Regions from separate parts of the Shinella agrisoli genome, predicted to be linked through region 3. Evidence: predicted binding sites of a transcription regulator. Region 3 holds the regulator's gene; each other region holds the start of a gene.

Region 1 (4,111 bases), on a different contig from region 3:
GGCGCAGGTTGTGCATGCGCCGGAACGTGTCCGTGTTGTTCCGCGTCCGGCTGGAATACATGATATCCTTGTGCCGGGCGAGCACATCGGCCATGTCGCGCGGCAGGATGCCGCGTGCGCTGAAGAGGTCGACCTGGAAGACCAGCGTATCGTGCACGCTCTCCTGCTCCAGCAGGTATTGCAGGGGCGTATTGGAGACGATGCCGCCGTCCCAGTAGTATTCGTTCTCGATGAGCACGGCGGGGAAGGCGGGCGGCAGCGCGCCCGAGGCCATGATGTGCTCCGGCCCCAAAGCCTCGATATGGCTGTCGAAATAGCGGTAGTTGCCGGTGCTGACATTCACCGCGCCGACACTGAGCCGATGGCGGCGGTCGTTGAGCACGTCCCAGTCGATCAGGCGGTCGAGCGTTTCCCTCAACTCGGACGTGTCGTAGAAGCTGGTCGCTTCCGCCGCGCCCGGAAACTGGAACCAGGGATTGATCCGGTGGGGCGTGAAGAAGCCGGGAATGCCTGCCGTCATCGTCATCAGCGAACTGGCCTGGTTGCGCAGCTTGCGGAAGATGTCGCCTTCCGGCGTGAAGTGCCAGATCTTGCGGCGCGAGATCGTCTCCCAGAAGTTGCGCAGACGGTCGAGACGGTTGCCTTTCGTGTTGCCGGCGATGATCGCGGCATTCACCGCGCCGATCGAGACGCCGGAGAGCCAGTTCGCTTCGATGCCCGCCTCGTCGAGGGCCTGGAAGACGCCGGCCTGGTAGGCGCCGAGCGCGCCGCCGCCCTGCAAGACCAGGCCGACCGACTGGTAGGCAGACAGGAGATCGGCGATGTCGGGCGTTTCGGATCTGCGCTTCGGTTTCGACACGGCCTGCTCGTCCATGGCTGCGCTCCTCAGTCCGTTTCGCCCATGTAGTCGTGCACGACCTCGCCGAGCCCCAGCGTGAGGTCGGCGACGAAATGCACCGCCGAGACGATCTCCAGGACCGGCAGGCGGGCGACGTCGGCGACGACATGGCGAAAGAGCTGGAGGTCGGCCGGTCCCGTCCAGGCGCCCTTCACGACGATATCCTCAAGATGGTAGCGCACCAGCTCGCAGATGCGCGGCTTCGCGTCGACATGCGGGATGATCTTGACAAGGAAGTTCGACTTGCCGAGCGAATGAGCCACTTCGGCGGGATCGGCCGGCCGGTGCTTGTAGCCCATGGTCGCGATGGTGCAGAGCACGGAGCCGTAATGGAGCGTGCCCACGATCACTTCGCCCTCATGCGCGAGCTTGGGATAGGCGAGCTTCTTCGGAAAGCCCCAGATTTCCCGCCCGCCGGCGATCGGTGCGTCGTCGTCGAGATACATAGCGTGCACGTAGACGCCCTCCTCGCCCTCGAAACGGACGGGGATCACCTGGCCGGATTCGGTGTAGTCGCCGAAGCCGGCCGAATCCGGCATCTTGATGAACTCGTACTTGACGATGGGATCGACAATCTCCAGCGGTTCCGGCACGACCGCCCGCAAGGCGTCCGGATCGGTGCGGTAGCTGATGATGACGTATTCCCGGTCGATGAAGCGATACGGCCCCGGCGGATAGGCGGGGTTGGTCAGCGGCATGGCGTAGGCATTGCGGACATCGGCGGCTTTCATGTTTTTCGTTCCCAGGAAGGAGAAATCGGTAGGCCGGCGCTCAATGCGCCGTCCAGCCGCCATCGAGCGAGAGGATGGCGCCGGTCATGGAGGCTGCTTCCTCGCCGGCAAGGTAGAGGGCGAGGCCAGCAACCTGCTCGACCGTCACGAATTGCTTGGTCGGCTGTGCCTCCAGAAGAACGTCGCGGATGACCTCCTCCTTGCTGAGGCCGCGCGCTGCCATCGTGTCCGGAATTTGCTTCTCGACGAGAGGTGTCCAGACATAGCCGGGGCAGATGGCATTGACGGTGATGCCGTCCGTGGCTGTTTCGAGTGCTACGGTTTTCGTCAAGCCGGCGATGCCGTGCTTGGCTGCCACATAGGCGGATTTGTAGGGCGAGGCGACGAGCGCGTGGGCCGAAGCGAGGTTGACGATGCGGCCGAAGCCGCGCTGCTTCATCGCGGGAAGGGCGGCCTTGATGGAATGGAAAGCGGCGACCAGGTTGATCTGAATGATCGCCTCCCATTTCTCGTCCGGGAATTCCTCGATCGGCGCGACATGCTGGATGCCGGCATTGTTGACGAGGATGTCGCAACCGCCGAAGCTGTCGAGCGCAAGCTGCACCATCCCGCCGATTTCGGCACCGGAGAGCATGTTGGCCGGCGAATAGAGGCAGCGCACGCCGAAATCCGTTTCGATGCCTGCGCGTTCCGCCTCGATGGCGGCGGCATCGCCCAGACCGTTGATGACGATGTTCGCGCCGGCGGCGGCAAAGCGCCGGGCGATGGCAAGGCCGATGCCGCTCGTGGAGCCGGTGACGATGGCGGTTCGGTCGGTGAGGGCTTTCTGCGGGGGCGCGTCGTTCATCGGATTCTCCACGGTCGCAGGCGGGGCCGTCTTCGCGTGATCTGGAGCACATCGACATTTCACGGAGATGACAGAGCGATCCTGCTCGGTGCGATCGCATTGACTGCGATTGCCCAGCCGCCGCCCATGTCACGCCCTTGTTAATTTAGCCGGTTACGACGCAATCGAAAGTATAGCGGCCGACAGTTGAACGACTTCCGTATCCGGCGTGGCTCAACGCGCCGATGATCATGGAGAGCCGGCCGGATCCGGGCCATGCTCGTCATACCCCAATGGAGTCCAGCATGAGATCATTCTTCTCTCGCGTCCGTACAGCCTCGCGTAAGGCGATAGGCTTGGCCGGCCTCGCCGGACTCTTGACCGTGGCATTCAGTCTTGCTGCCCATGCCGATCCCATTCTGGGCGCCGGCTCGACGTTCGCTGCCCCCGTCATTCATCATTGGTCGCGCCAGTATGAGGCGGCGCGTACGGAAGGCGGCGATTATACGTCTCCGGACTGGCGGGTCGATTACGAGCCGGTGGGCTCGCTTGCCGGCATCATGCGCCTTGCCCAGCCCGAGGTGGATTTCGCCGCGACGGATGCGCCGCTGTCGGCGGAAGAGCTTCACAAGCGCGGTCTGACCCAGTTTCCCATCGTCATGGGCGGTATCGTGCTGGTGGCCAATATCGAGGGGATCGGTGGCGGTGAACTCAGGCTGTCGGGCCCCGTCATCGCCGATATCTATCTCGGCAAGGTGACGAAATGGTCCGACCCGGCCATCAAGGCACTGAACCCGGAGGTTGCGCTGCCGGACGCCGCGATCGAAGTGCTGCACCGCGAGGACGGCTCGGGCTCGACCCTCGCCTTTACGAGTTTTCTGGCCAAGGCCAGCCCGGAATGGGCGCAGAAGATAGGCGCGGCCACGCTGGTCGAATGGCCGCGCGGCAAAGGCGAAAAGGGCACCGGCGGCCTTGCCAACCTGGCGGCGGCGACGGAGAACAGCATCGCCTATCTTGAATATGGCCAGGTCGTCCGCCTCGGCCTTCCCTACGCTGCGCTGCAGAACCACGCTGGCGCTTTCGTTCAGCCGGCCGCGGAAAGCTTCCAGGCCGGCCTCGAGGCTTTCGCCTGGGACTCCGCGACAGGTTCTCTCGGCGTCACGACCGGCCCTACGGGCGAAAAAGCCTATCCGATGACGGTCGTCACCTATGCCGTCGTGCCGAAGGACCGCGGCATGGGGCGCATCCACCGGGTGCTGGACCTTTTCCGTCTCGCCTTCCGCCATGGCGGGGACGAGGCGAGCGCCCTCGGCTACGTCCCCGTCCCGCCGGCGCTGGCCGAAAAGGTCGAAGCGTACTGGACCGCAAATCTCGGCTCCGTGAACAACTGAACCCCGGCGACGACGCAATTCCATCAGAGCAATTATTCCATCAGAAATGAGTTCTCCCATGGAAATAGATATCTTCAAGGACATCCTCGTGCCGGTGATCGGTGGCCTCGGCATCTTCATGCTGGGCCTCGAATTCATGGCCAACGGCATCCAGGCCCTCTCCGTCAACCGCATGCGCGCGTTCCTCGCGAAGGCTGCCGGCACGCCGATCAAGGGCGTGATGGCCGGAACGCTCATCACGGGCGTCATCCAGTCCTCGACGGCG
Region 2 (4,111 bases), on a different contig from region 3:
CTCGTAAAATGGTTCAACCGCACGAAGGGCTTCGGGTTCCTCACCCGCGGCGAGGGCACGGAAGACATCTTCATCCATATGGAGACGCTGCGCCGCTTCGGCCTCACGGAATTGCGCCCCGGCCAGGTCGTGCTGGTGCGTTTCGGCGATGGCGAGAAGGGCCTGATGGCCGCGGAAATCCACCCGGATATCCCGCATCCCGGCAACAGGGCGCACTGATGGCGGGTTTTGCGCGCGCCCTCGGTGTCGCACGCCTGGCAAGCGCCGTCCTGGCGCTTTTTCTTTGCCTGGCGCCCGCAGCCGCCGCGGACGAGGCGTTCGACAGGCAGCCGCTGACCATCGTGACGAAGAACGGCAAGAGCCATGCCTTCACGGTGGAGCTCGCCGTGACGCCGCGCCAGCGCGAACAGGGGCTGATGCACCGGACCGAAATGGCGCCCGACCAGGGCATGCTGTTCGCCTTCGGCGAGACGCGGCAGGTCTTCATGTGGATGAAGAACACCTATATCGCGCTCGACATGCTGTTCATCGGCAAGGACGGCCGGATCCGGTCGATCAAGGAGAACGCCGAGCCGCTCTCGGAGGCGATCATCGATTCGAAGGGCCCGATCGACTACGTGCTGGAGCTGAACGGCGGCACCGTGAAACGCCTCGGCATCCGCACCGGCAACCGCGTCGAGAACGAGCTGATCGATTCGCTGCGCAAGACGAAATAGGCGGGATTGCAGCAACAGTGCTTCAATTTTGCAATCAATTGCACAAGATTGGCGACCCCTGCAGGGCTCGAACCTGCGACATTCTGCTTAGAAGGCAGATGCTCTATCCAGCTGAGCTAAGGGGCCGGCGGGACCTCAGTGGGTCCAGGGTTGCATGCGGTTGAAGCGGAAGTTGTCCGGATAGGCGACGCGCTTGCGGGTCGCTTCCTTCGGCTCGATCACGCGGTATTCGATGCCGTTGCGCGTCGCATAGGCGATCGCTTCTTCTCTGGTCTCGAAGGTCAGCTTCACCTGCTGGTACATGTCGGCGGAACTCGTATAGCCCATGATCGGGTCGATCGTCCGAGGTTTCTCCGCATCGAACTCCAGAACCCAGAGGTGAGTCTTGGCCTTGCCGGACTGCATAGCGGTCTTGGCGGGACGATAGATCTTCGCGGTCATCGAAGCGGCTCCAGAATTCTCGCATAAAGGCACGCCGTTCCGCCGGCGCGCGTCCGAGAATGCATAACCCGGATTCCGTAAAGGGGAAATGACCGGAAGAGCATTTGGCATCGAAACGCCCGCCGGACGTGGTCGGAGTGGAGAGATTCGAACTCCCGACCCTCTGGTCCCAAACCAGATGCGCTACCAGGCTGCGCTACACTCCGTCCCGGCGATGCGGAGATACACGCATCCGGCCTTTGCCGCAACAGCAAATGGGCGTTTCAAGCGCTTGTCGAGAGAAAGGCGGAGCGCTTGCCAAGAAGGGGCCTGATCACTTCCCACGACAACGTCCCTCGAAGCCGTATGCTTCGCCTGGAATCCGCCGTGCAATCACCCGATCTTACAGGGGGGCTTGTCCCGCTTACGACCCGGCCGGCGCTTCCTTCAGTTCGCAGGCCGTCGTGCCGATGGTCATGGTGTTGCCGCGCCAGTCGATGGTGCCGTCGATCCAGGCGCGCAGCCAGATGGCGGGCATCATGACGTCCCGCACGATCATCGCCGGCAAAGACCAAAGGGAGACGCGCCAGCCCTTTGCAAGGGCGAGGGCGATTTCCGGCAGGTAGATGCCGGCAAGCACCAGGAGGACGACGGGCGCAGGCGCCGTGTCGCCGAGGAGCGCCGCGACGACGGCGAGCAGCAGGGGCGGCAGGACGCCGAGCAGGATTTCCGGCGCGAAGAAGCCCGGGAAGGTGACGCGGCGCAGACGCGACCAGCGGCACTGGCGCGACCAGATCTCGTGGCCGGTGCGACGGCCCAGCGGCTGCTCGAAGGGCGAGGAGACGAGATGCACCTTGAGGCCGAGGCGGTTCACCAGCTTGGTCGAGGCCGCGTCCTCGGCGATCTCCGCGTTCAGCGCGTGGATGCCGCCGTTGGCGTCGAGCATCGGCTTGTACCAGAGCATGCTCTTGCCCTGCGCGAAGCCGAGGCCGACGGCCTCGCCGGCATATTGCCAGCGCGCCTGCTGGGTGTTGAGGAACATGCATTCGACCTCCGCCCAGAATCCGTCCGGCCGCGAGCCGAGCGGCGTCGAGCAGACGAGGCCCGAATCGCGCCGCCAGCCGGCCATCAGGTGCTGCACGTAATCCGGCGGCATCAGCACGTTCGAATCGGCAAGGATCACCCAGTCGTGGCGCGCGGCCTGCCAGCCCTTGACGCAGTTGTTGAGCTTGGGATTGGCGCTGATGCGGTCGTCGCCGACGAGGATGCGCGCGGCGACATGGGGATGGGCGGCCGCCGTCTTCTCGATTTCCGCGATGATCGGATCGTTGCCCTGGGCGGCGCAGAAGAGGAGCTCGTAGTCGGGCCATGTGAGGCGGAAGGCGCGGGCGAGCGTCTCGGCGGAGAAATTCTCGATGCCGCGGACGGGTATGACGATCGAGACGGGCGGCTTTTCCGCGATTTCCGGCGGCGGGGCGCCGGTGGGCTTCAGCCGCTTGCCGGCGATGAGGATGCTGGCGAGGTTGGTCGCGACGAGAGCGCCCGAGGCAAGGGCGAAGGCCTGAGCCATGTCCATTCACGCGTACTCCGATGGGGGCCGGCATCATGCATGGCGGCCGCCGGGTGCATTCACGCGGGAAGAGACATCATCGTCACATGACAGGGGAATGACGGGTCGCCCCGCCGCAGGGCCGAGACGGCCGGCCGCATGAGGCGGGAGCCTTCCGCCCGCAGGGGAAGCGGCGTATTTTCCCCGGTTTTACAGAAGCTTACGCCGGAATACGGCTTTCTATTCCGGGCGCGGGCGGCTGCGCACCACCGTCACCGTGCAGGGCGCGTGCGCCGCCACCTCGCCGGAGACGCTGCCGAGCATGGAGCGCATGGCCGATTCGGCGCGCGCGCCCATCACGATGTGGTCGACGTAGTTTTCCCGGGCATATTCGAGGATGGCGTCGGCGGGCGAGACGGCCTCCAGCACATGGAAGGTGATGCCGCCGCCGGGGGCGGGCAGGCCCGTCGACCAGGTGCGCAGCTCGACGAGGCGCAGCACGTGCTTGTTGCGGCCTTCCTCGTCCAGCGAGGTGTCGATGGCGATGCGGTTGATCTTCAGGACGTTGAGGCAGGCGATGCGGGCGTCCGGCGTGTTCTCGATGATGCGGGCGACGGTCGTGCGCATCGCCTCGGCAAGCTCCGGCGCGCCGCCGGCAAGGTCGATCGCGACGGCGACGATCGGCGCGTTGGCGAGCTGGGCTTCCGCCGCCTGCGGCTTCACGGTCTCGATCGGCACCGGATTGAAGCGGCGGCGCAGCACCATGGAGAGCGGATCGCGCTTCATCTTCTCCGCCCGCGCCGTCAGCTTGACGGCGGACAGGTCCTGCAGGTCGAGCGCAAGCTGGGCGGCGCTCGGATAGCGCCAGGCCGGGTTCACCTCCAGGCAGCGCAGGATGACCTCCTGGAGCGCGGGCGGAACGGCGGCGTTGCGGGCGCGCGGCGGCGGCGGATCGCGCCAGAGCCGGCGTTTCAGGCCCTTGAGGCGCTGCGGATCGCCGAACGGGCGTTCGCCGGTCGAGAAGAAATAGAGCATGACGCCGAGCGCGAAGAGGTCGCTGCGGAAATCGCTGCGCGTGCCGAGCACCTGTTCGGGCGCCATGTAGGGCGCCGTGCCGTAGGGCAGGCGGAACTGCTCGTCCATCAGGTCCGGCAGGTGGACATGGCGGGCAAGGCCGTAATCGATGAGCACCGCCTCGCCGCTGTCGCGGAACATCACGTTCGACGGCTTCAGGTCGAGATGGACGACATGCTGGCGGTGCAGCGAATCGAGCGCGACCGCGACCTTGGCGCCGATCGCGGCCGCCTCGTCCGGCGGCAGCGGCAGGCGCTCGAGCAGCGGATAGAGCGAGGTGCCGGGCAGGCGCTCCATGACGATGTAGGGGAGCGTGGCGAAATCGCCGTTGGCGACGAAGCGCGGCACGTGC
Region 3 (4,111 bases):
GCTGAACCGCATGAACGACACGATCGACGGCTGCCGCGTCACCGGCCGCATCACGCTCGATTCCGATGACATCTACGATCCGGCGATCGACGTCGTGGAGCTGCGCGCCCGCGTCGGCATGGTCTTCCAGAAGCCGAACCCGTTCCCGAAGTCGATCTACGAGAATGTCGCCTACGGCCCGCGCATCCATGGCCTCGCCAAGACGAAGGCCGACATGGACGCCGTCGTCGAGCAGAGCCTGCAGAAGGCGGGCCTCTGGAACGAGGTGAAGGACCGCCTGCAGGAGTCCGGCACCGGCCTTTCCGGCGGCCAGCAGCAGCGCCTTTGCATCGCCCGCGCCGTCGCCGTCAGCCCGGAGGTCATCCTGATGGACGAGCCCTGCTCGGCGCTGGACCCGATCGCGACGGCCAAGGTCGAGGAACTGATCCACGAGCTGCGCGCCAACTTCACCATCGTCATCGTGACGCACTCGATGCAGCAGGCGGCCCGCGTCTCGCAGCGCACCGCCATGTTCCACCTCGGCAACCTCGTCGAGGAGAACGACACGGACAAGATGTTCACCAACCCGGACGACCAGCGCACGCAGGACTACATCATGGGCCGCTTCGGCTGACGCCCGTTTTCCTGACCACGCGCAGCAAGGACAAAGCCATGCCGACCCATATCGTCTCGATCTACGACGAAGAACTGAAGTACCTTTCCCGCCGCATCTCCGAAATGGGCGGCACCGCCGAGCAGATGGTGTCGGATTCCGTCCGCGCCCTCGTCACCACCGACGCGGCGCTGGCGCAGAAGGTGATCTCGGAAGACGTCATCCTCGACAATGCCGAGCGCCAGATCAACGAGAAGGCGATCGTCACCATCGCCAAGCGCCAGCCGATGGCGGCGGACCTGCGCGAGATCATGGGCGCGATCCGCATCGCGGCCGAGCTGGAGCGCGTCGGCGACCTCGGCAAGAACACCGCCAAGCGTGTCATCGCCGTGCAGAGCTCGGGCATGCCGCGCAAGCTCGCCCGCGGCCTCGAGCACCTTGCCGAGCTCGCCCTGATGCAATTGAAGGAAGTGCTCGACGTCTTCGCCACGCGCTCGGTCGACAAGGCCAAGGCCATCCGCGAGCGCGACGACGAGATCGACGCGATCTACACCTCGCTGTTCCGCGAGCTCCTGACCTACATGATGGAGGATCCGCGCAACATCACGCCCTGCACGCACCTCCTGTTCTGCGCCAAGAACATCGAGCGCATCGGCGACCATGCGACGAACATCGCCGAAACCATCTACTACATGGCGACCGGCTCGCAGCCCGAGGGCGAGCGCCCGAAGGACGATACCTCGACGTCGGTGGTTGCCGCCGGCACCAGCGACGTCTCCGAGTAACGAGAGCAGGGTTCAGGTCCATGGTGCCCAGAATTGCCGTCGTGGAAGACGAGGAGGCGCTGAGCGTCCTCCTGCGCTACAATCTCGAGGCCGAAGGCTTCGAGGTCGATACGATCCTCTCCGGTGACGAGGCCGAGATGCGCTTGCAGGAGCGCATGCCGGACCTGCTCATCCTCGACTGGATGCTGCCCGGCGTTTCCGGCATCGAGCTGTGCCGGCGCCTGCGCCAGCGGCCGGAAACCGAGCGCCTGCCGATCATCATGCTGACGGCGCGCGGCGAGGAGAGCGAGCGGGTCCGCGGCCTTGCCACCGGCGCGGACGATTATGTGGTCAAGCCCTTCTCGACGCCGGAGCTCGTCGCCCGCGTGCGCGCCATGCTCCGCCGGGCCAAGCCGGAGGTCGTCTCGACGGTCCTGCGCTGCGGCGACATCGAGCTCGACCGCGAGACGCACCGCGTCCACCGCCGCACCCGCGAAGTGCGCCTCGGCCCGACGGAGTTCCGCCTGCTGGAGTTCCTGATGACCTCGCCAGGCCGCGTCTTCTCCCGCTCGCAGCTCCTCGACGGCGTCTGGGGCCATGACATCTATGTCGACGAGCGCACCGTCGACGTGCATGTCGGCCGCCTGCGCAAGGCGCTCAACTTCGCCAACATGCAGGACGTCATCCGCACAGTCCGCGGCGCCGGCTATTCGCTGGAAGCCTGAGGCGAAAAGTTTCCTCCCAAGGACGGAATGGGCCCTTCGGGGCCTGTTTCGCGTTTTGCGGTGCGTTGACCTCGCCCTTATTCTCCAACCCAGACGAAAACGGGCCCTTCCGGGCCCGCGTCTCAGTCCACGCTCGTGCTGTTCACCGCATCCGCCGCCGCTCGGCCGAGGGCTGGTAGGCGAGGCGCTGGTGGTAGGTGCAATAGGGCGAGTTGTCCGGGGACTCGTTGCCGCAGAAATGGAAGTCGTCGTTCAGCGGATCGCCGATCGGCCATTTGCAGGTGCGCTCGGTGAGCTGCGTCAGTTCCAGCCGGCGCGACATCGGCACGACCACGGCATTGCCGTTGGCCGGAACCGGAAGCTGGTCGCTCTGCGCGTCGAAATCGATCTCTTCCTTGGCGATGGTGTTGCCGGCCGGGCGCGCCACGGTGCGGGCGGTGACGGCGCGGGCCGCGAAGTTGGACGGGCGCGGGGCTGCCGCCGCCGGGCGCTTCGGGCGCGATGCGCTCTGCGTGCCGCCGGCCTTGGCCCGGCCCGGCAGGTTCAACCGGTGCACCTTGCCGATGACCGCGTTGCGGCTGACGCCGCCGAGCTGTGCCGCGATCTGGCTCGCGCTCAGGCCCTCGCTCCAGAGCTTCTTGAGTTTCTCGACGCGCTCGTCTGTCCAGTTCATGCTCTCGTCTCCGTTCGGCGCTCGCAATGCGGGAATCCCTCATCGCGTTCCGGACGGGTCCGGAACTGAACGCCCTAACTCTTTTGGTGACTAGTTCCGCCGCATGCAGCCTAGTAATTGGCCTTTAACCTAGAGTCCGGGGGACTCCGTGACAAGAGTCGCCCGAATCGAGGCGAATCGATTTCGGAGTTTTCCCCAACTTGCTGGTCGGGTGTGACTCGATAGCGACACCTTCCACGCGTGCCGTGAATCCTCACCTTGCGGGAGGTTCAGCCGCATTTCGGCTTGCGATTTTGTTGACATCCCGGGGTGAAATGCCGATAGTGCCGGCATGCCGCCGAAAGGCGGCTTTTGATTTTTCTGATGCCCGGAAAAGTCAAGCCGCAGACACGTTTTTCCGCATCTCTTTTCGGAGGATCCGCGCCATGGCCGATGCCGCGCCGCTCTATGAAACCTATATGCGTGCCCCGCTCCGGTTCACGCGCGGGGAGGGCGTGTGGCTGATTGCCGAAGATGGCGAGCGATATCTCGATTTCGCCGCGGGCGTCGCCGTCAATTCGTTGGGCCACGCCCATCCGCATCTTGTCGCCGCGCTGAAGGACCAGGCCGACAAGGTCTGGCACCTGTCGAACCTCTACGAAGTCCCCGGCCAGGAAAGCCTCGGCCGCAGGCTGGCCGAAGCCACCTTCGCCGACAAGGTGTTCTTCACCAATTCGGGTGCCGAGGCGCTGGAATGCGCGATCAAGACGGCGCGGCGCTATCATTTCGCCAAGGGCCATGCCGGCAAGTACCATATCATCACGTTCGAAGGCGCCTTCCACGGCCGCACGATCGCGACCATCGCGGCGGGCGGGCAGGAGAAGTATCTCGAAGGCTTCGGCCCCAAGGCCCCCGGTTTCCTCCAGGTCCCCTTCGGCGACATCACCGCCGTCAAGGATGCGATCACCGAGGAAACGGCGGCGATCCTGATCGAGCCGGTTCAGGGTGAAGGCGGCATCCGCCCGGTTCCGAAGGAGTTCATGCAGGAGTTGCGCCAGCTGTGCGACGAGTACGGGCTGCTGCTCGTGCTCGACGAGGTGCAGTCCGGCGTCGGCCGCACCGGCCGCCTCTTCGCCCATGAATGGTCCGGCATCACGCCGGACATCATGGCGGTCGCAAAGGGCATCGGCGGCGGCTTTCCGCTCGGCGCCTGCCTTGCCACCGCGGAAGCCGCATCCGGCATGGTCGCCGGCACGCACGGCTCCACCTACGGCGGCAATCCGCTCGCGATGGCCGTCGGCAACGCCGTGCTCGACGTCGTGCTCGAAGACGGCTTCCTCGACCATGTGCGCGCTGTCGCCCTCGTCTTCCGCCAGGG

The links. Region 3 encodes PhoB, which activates phosphate uptake and scavenging genes when phosphate is short. Its sites were predicted from a motif close to TGTCATNNANCTGTCAT; they were not measured.
Region 1: pstS (phosphate ABC transporter substrate-binding protein PstS) is a predicted target of PhoB. The motif match lies at 2,656-2,672, and genes of this name have one in related genera.
Region 2: ACIIOY_RS21790 (ceramide glucosyltransferase) is a predicted target of PhoB. The motif match lies at 2,793-2,809, and genes of this name have one in related genera.

The regions. Positions count from the first base shown of each region.
Region 1 is NZ_JBJIEP010000019.1:85,113-89,223, reverse strand. Features, by position in the region: gene ACIIOY_RS19660 (patatin-like phospholipase family protein) at 1-874, opposite strand, end outside; gene ACIIOY_RS19655 (acetoacetate decarboxylase) at 886-1,629, opposite strand; gene ACIIOY_RS19650 (3-hydroxybutyrate dehydrogenase) at 1,670-2,476, opposite strand; gene pstS (phosphate ABC transporter substrate-binding protein PstS) at 2,839-3,846, shown strand; gene ACIIOY_RS19640 (Na/Pi cotransporter family protein) at 3,905-4,111, shown strand, end outside.
Region 2 is NZ_JBJIEP010000024.1:5,897-10,007, reverse strand. Features, by position in the region: gene ACIIOY_RS21815 (cold-shock protein) at 1-219, shown strand, start outside; gene ACIIOY_RS21810 (DUF192 domain-containing protein) at 219-716, shown strand; tRNA gene ACIIOY_RS21805 (tRNA-Arg) at 766-842, opposite strand; gene ACIIOY_RS21800 (ETC complex I subunit) at 852-1,157, opposite strand; tRNA gene ACIIOY_RS21795 (tRNA-Pro) at 1,287-1,363, opposite strand; gene ACIIOY_RS21790 (ceramide glucosyltransferase) at 1,561-2,712, opposite strand; gene ACIIOY_RS21785 (serine/threonine protein kinase) at 2,926-4,111, opposite strand, start outside.
Region 3 is NZ_JBJIEP010000008.1:25,521-29,631, reverse strand. Features, by position in the region: gene pstB (phosphate ABC transporter ATP-binding protein PstB) at 1-613, shown strand, start outside; gene phoU (phosphate signaling complex protein PhoU) at 652-1,377, shown strand; gene phoB (phosphate regulon transcriptional regulator PhoB) at 1,398-2,081, shown strand; gene ACIIOY_RS10270 (GcrA family cell cycle regulator) at 2,224-2,754, opposite strand; gene ACIIOY_RS10265 (aspartate aminotransferase family protein) at 3,180-4,111, shown strand, end outside.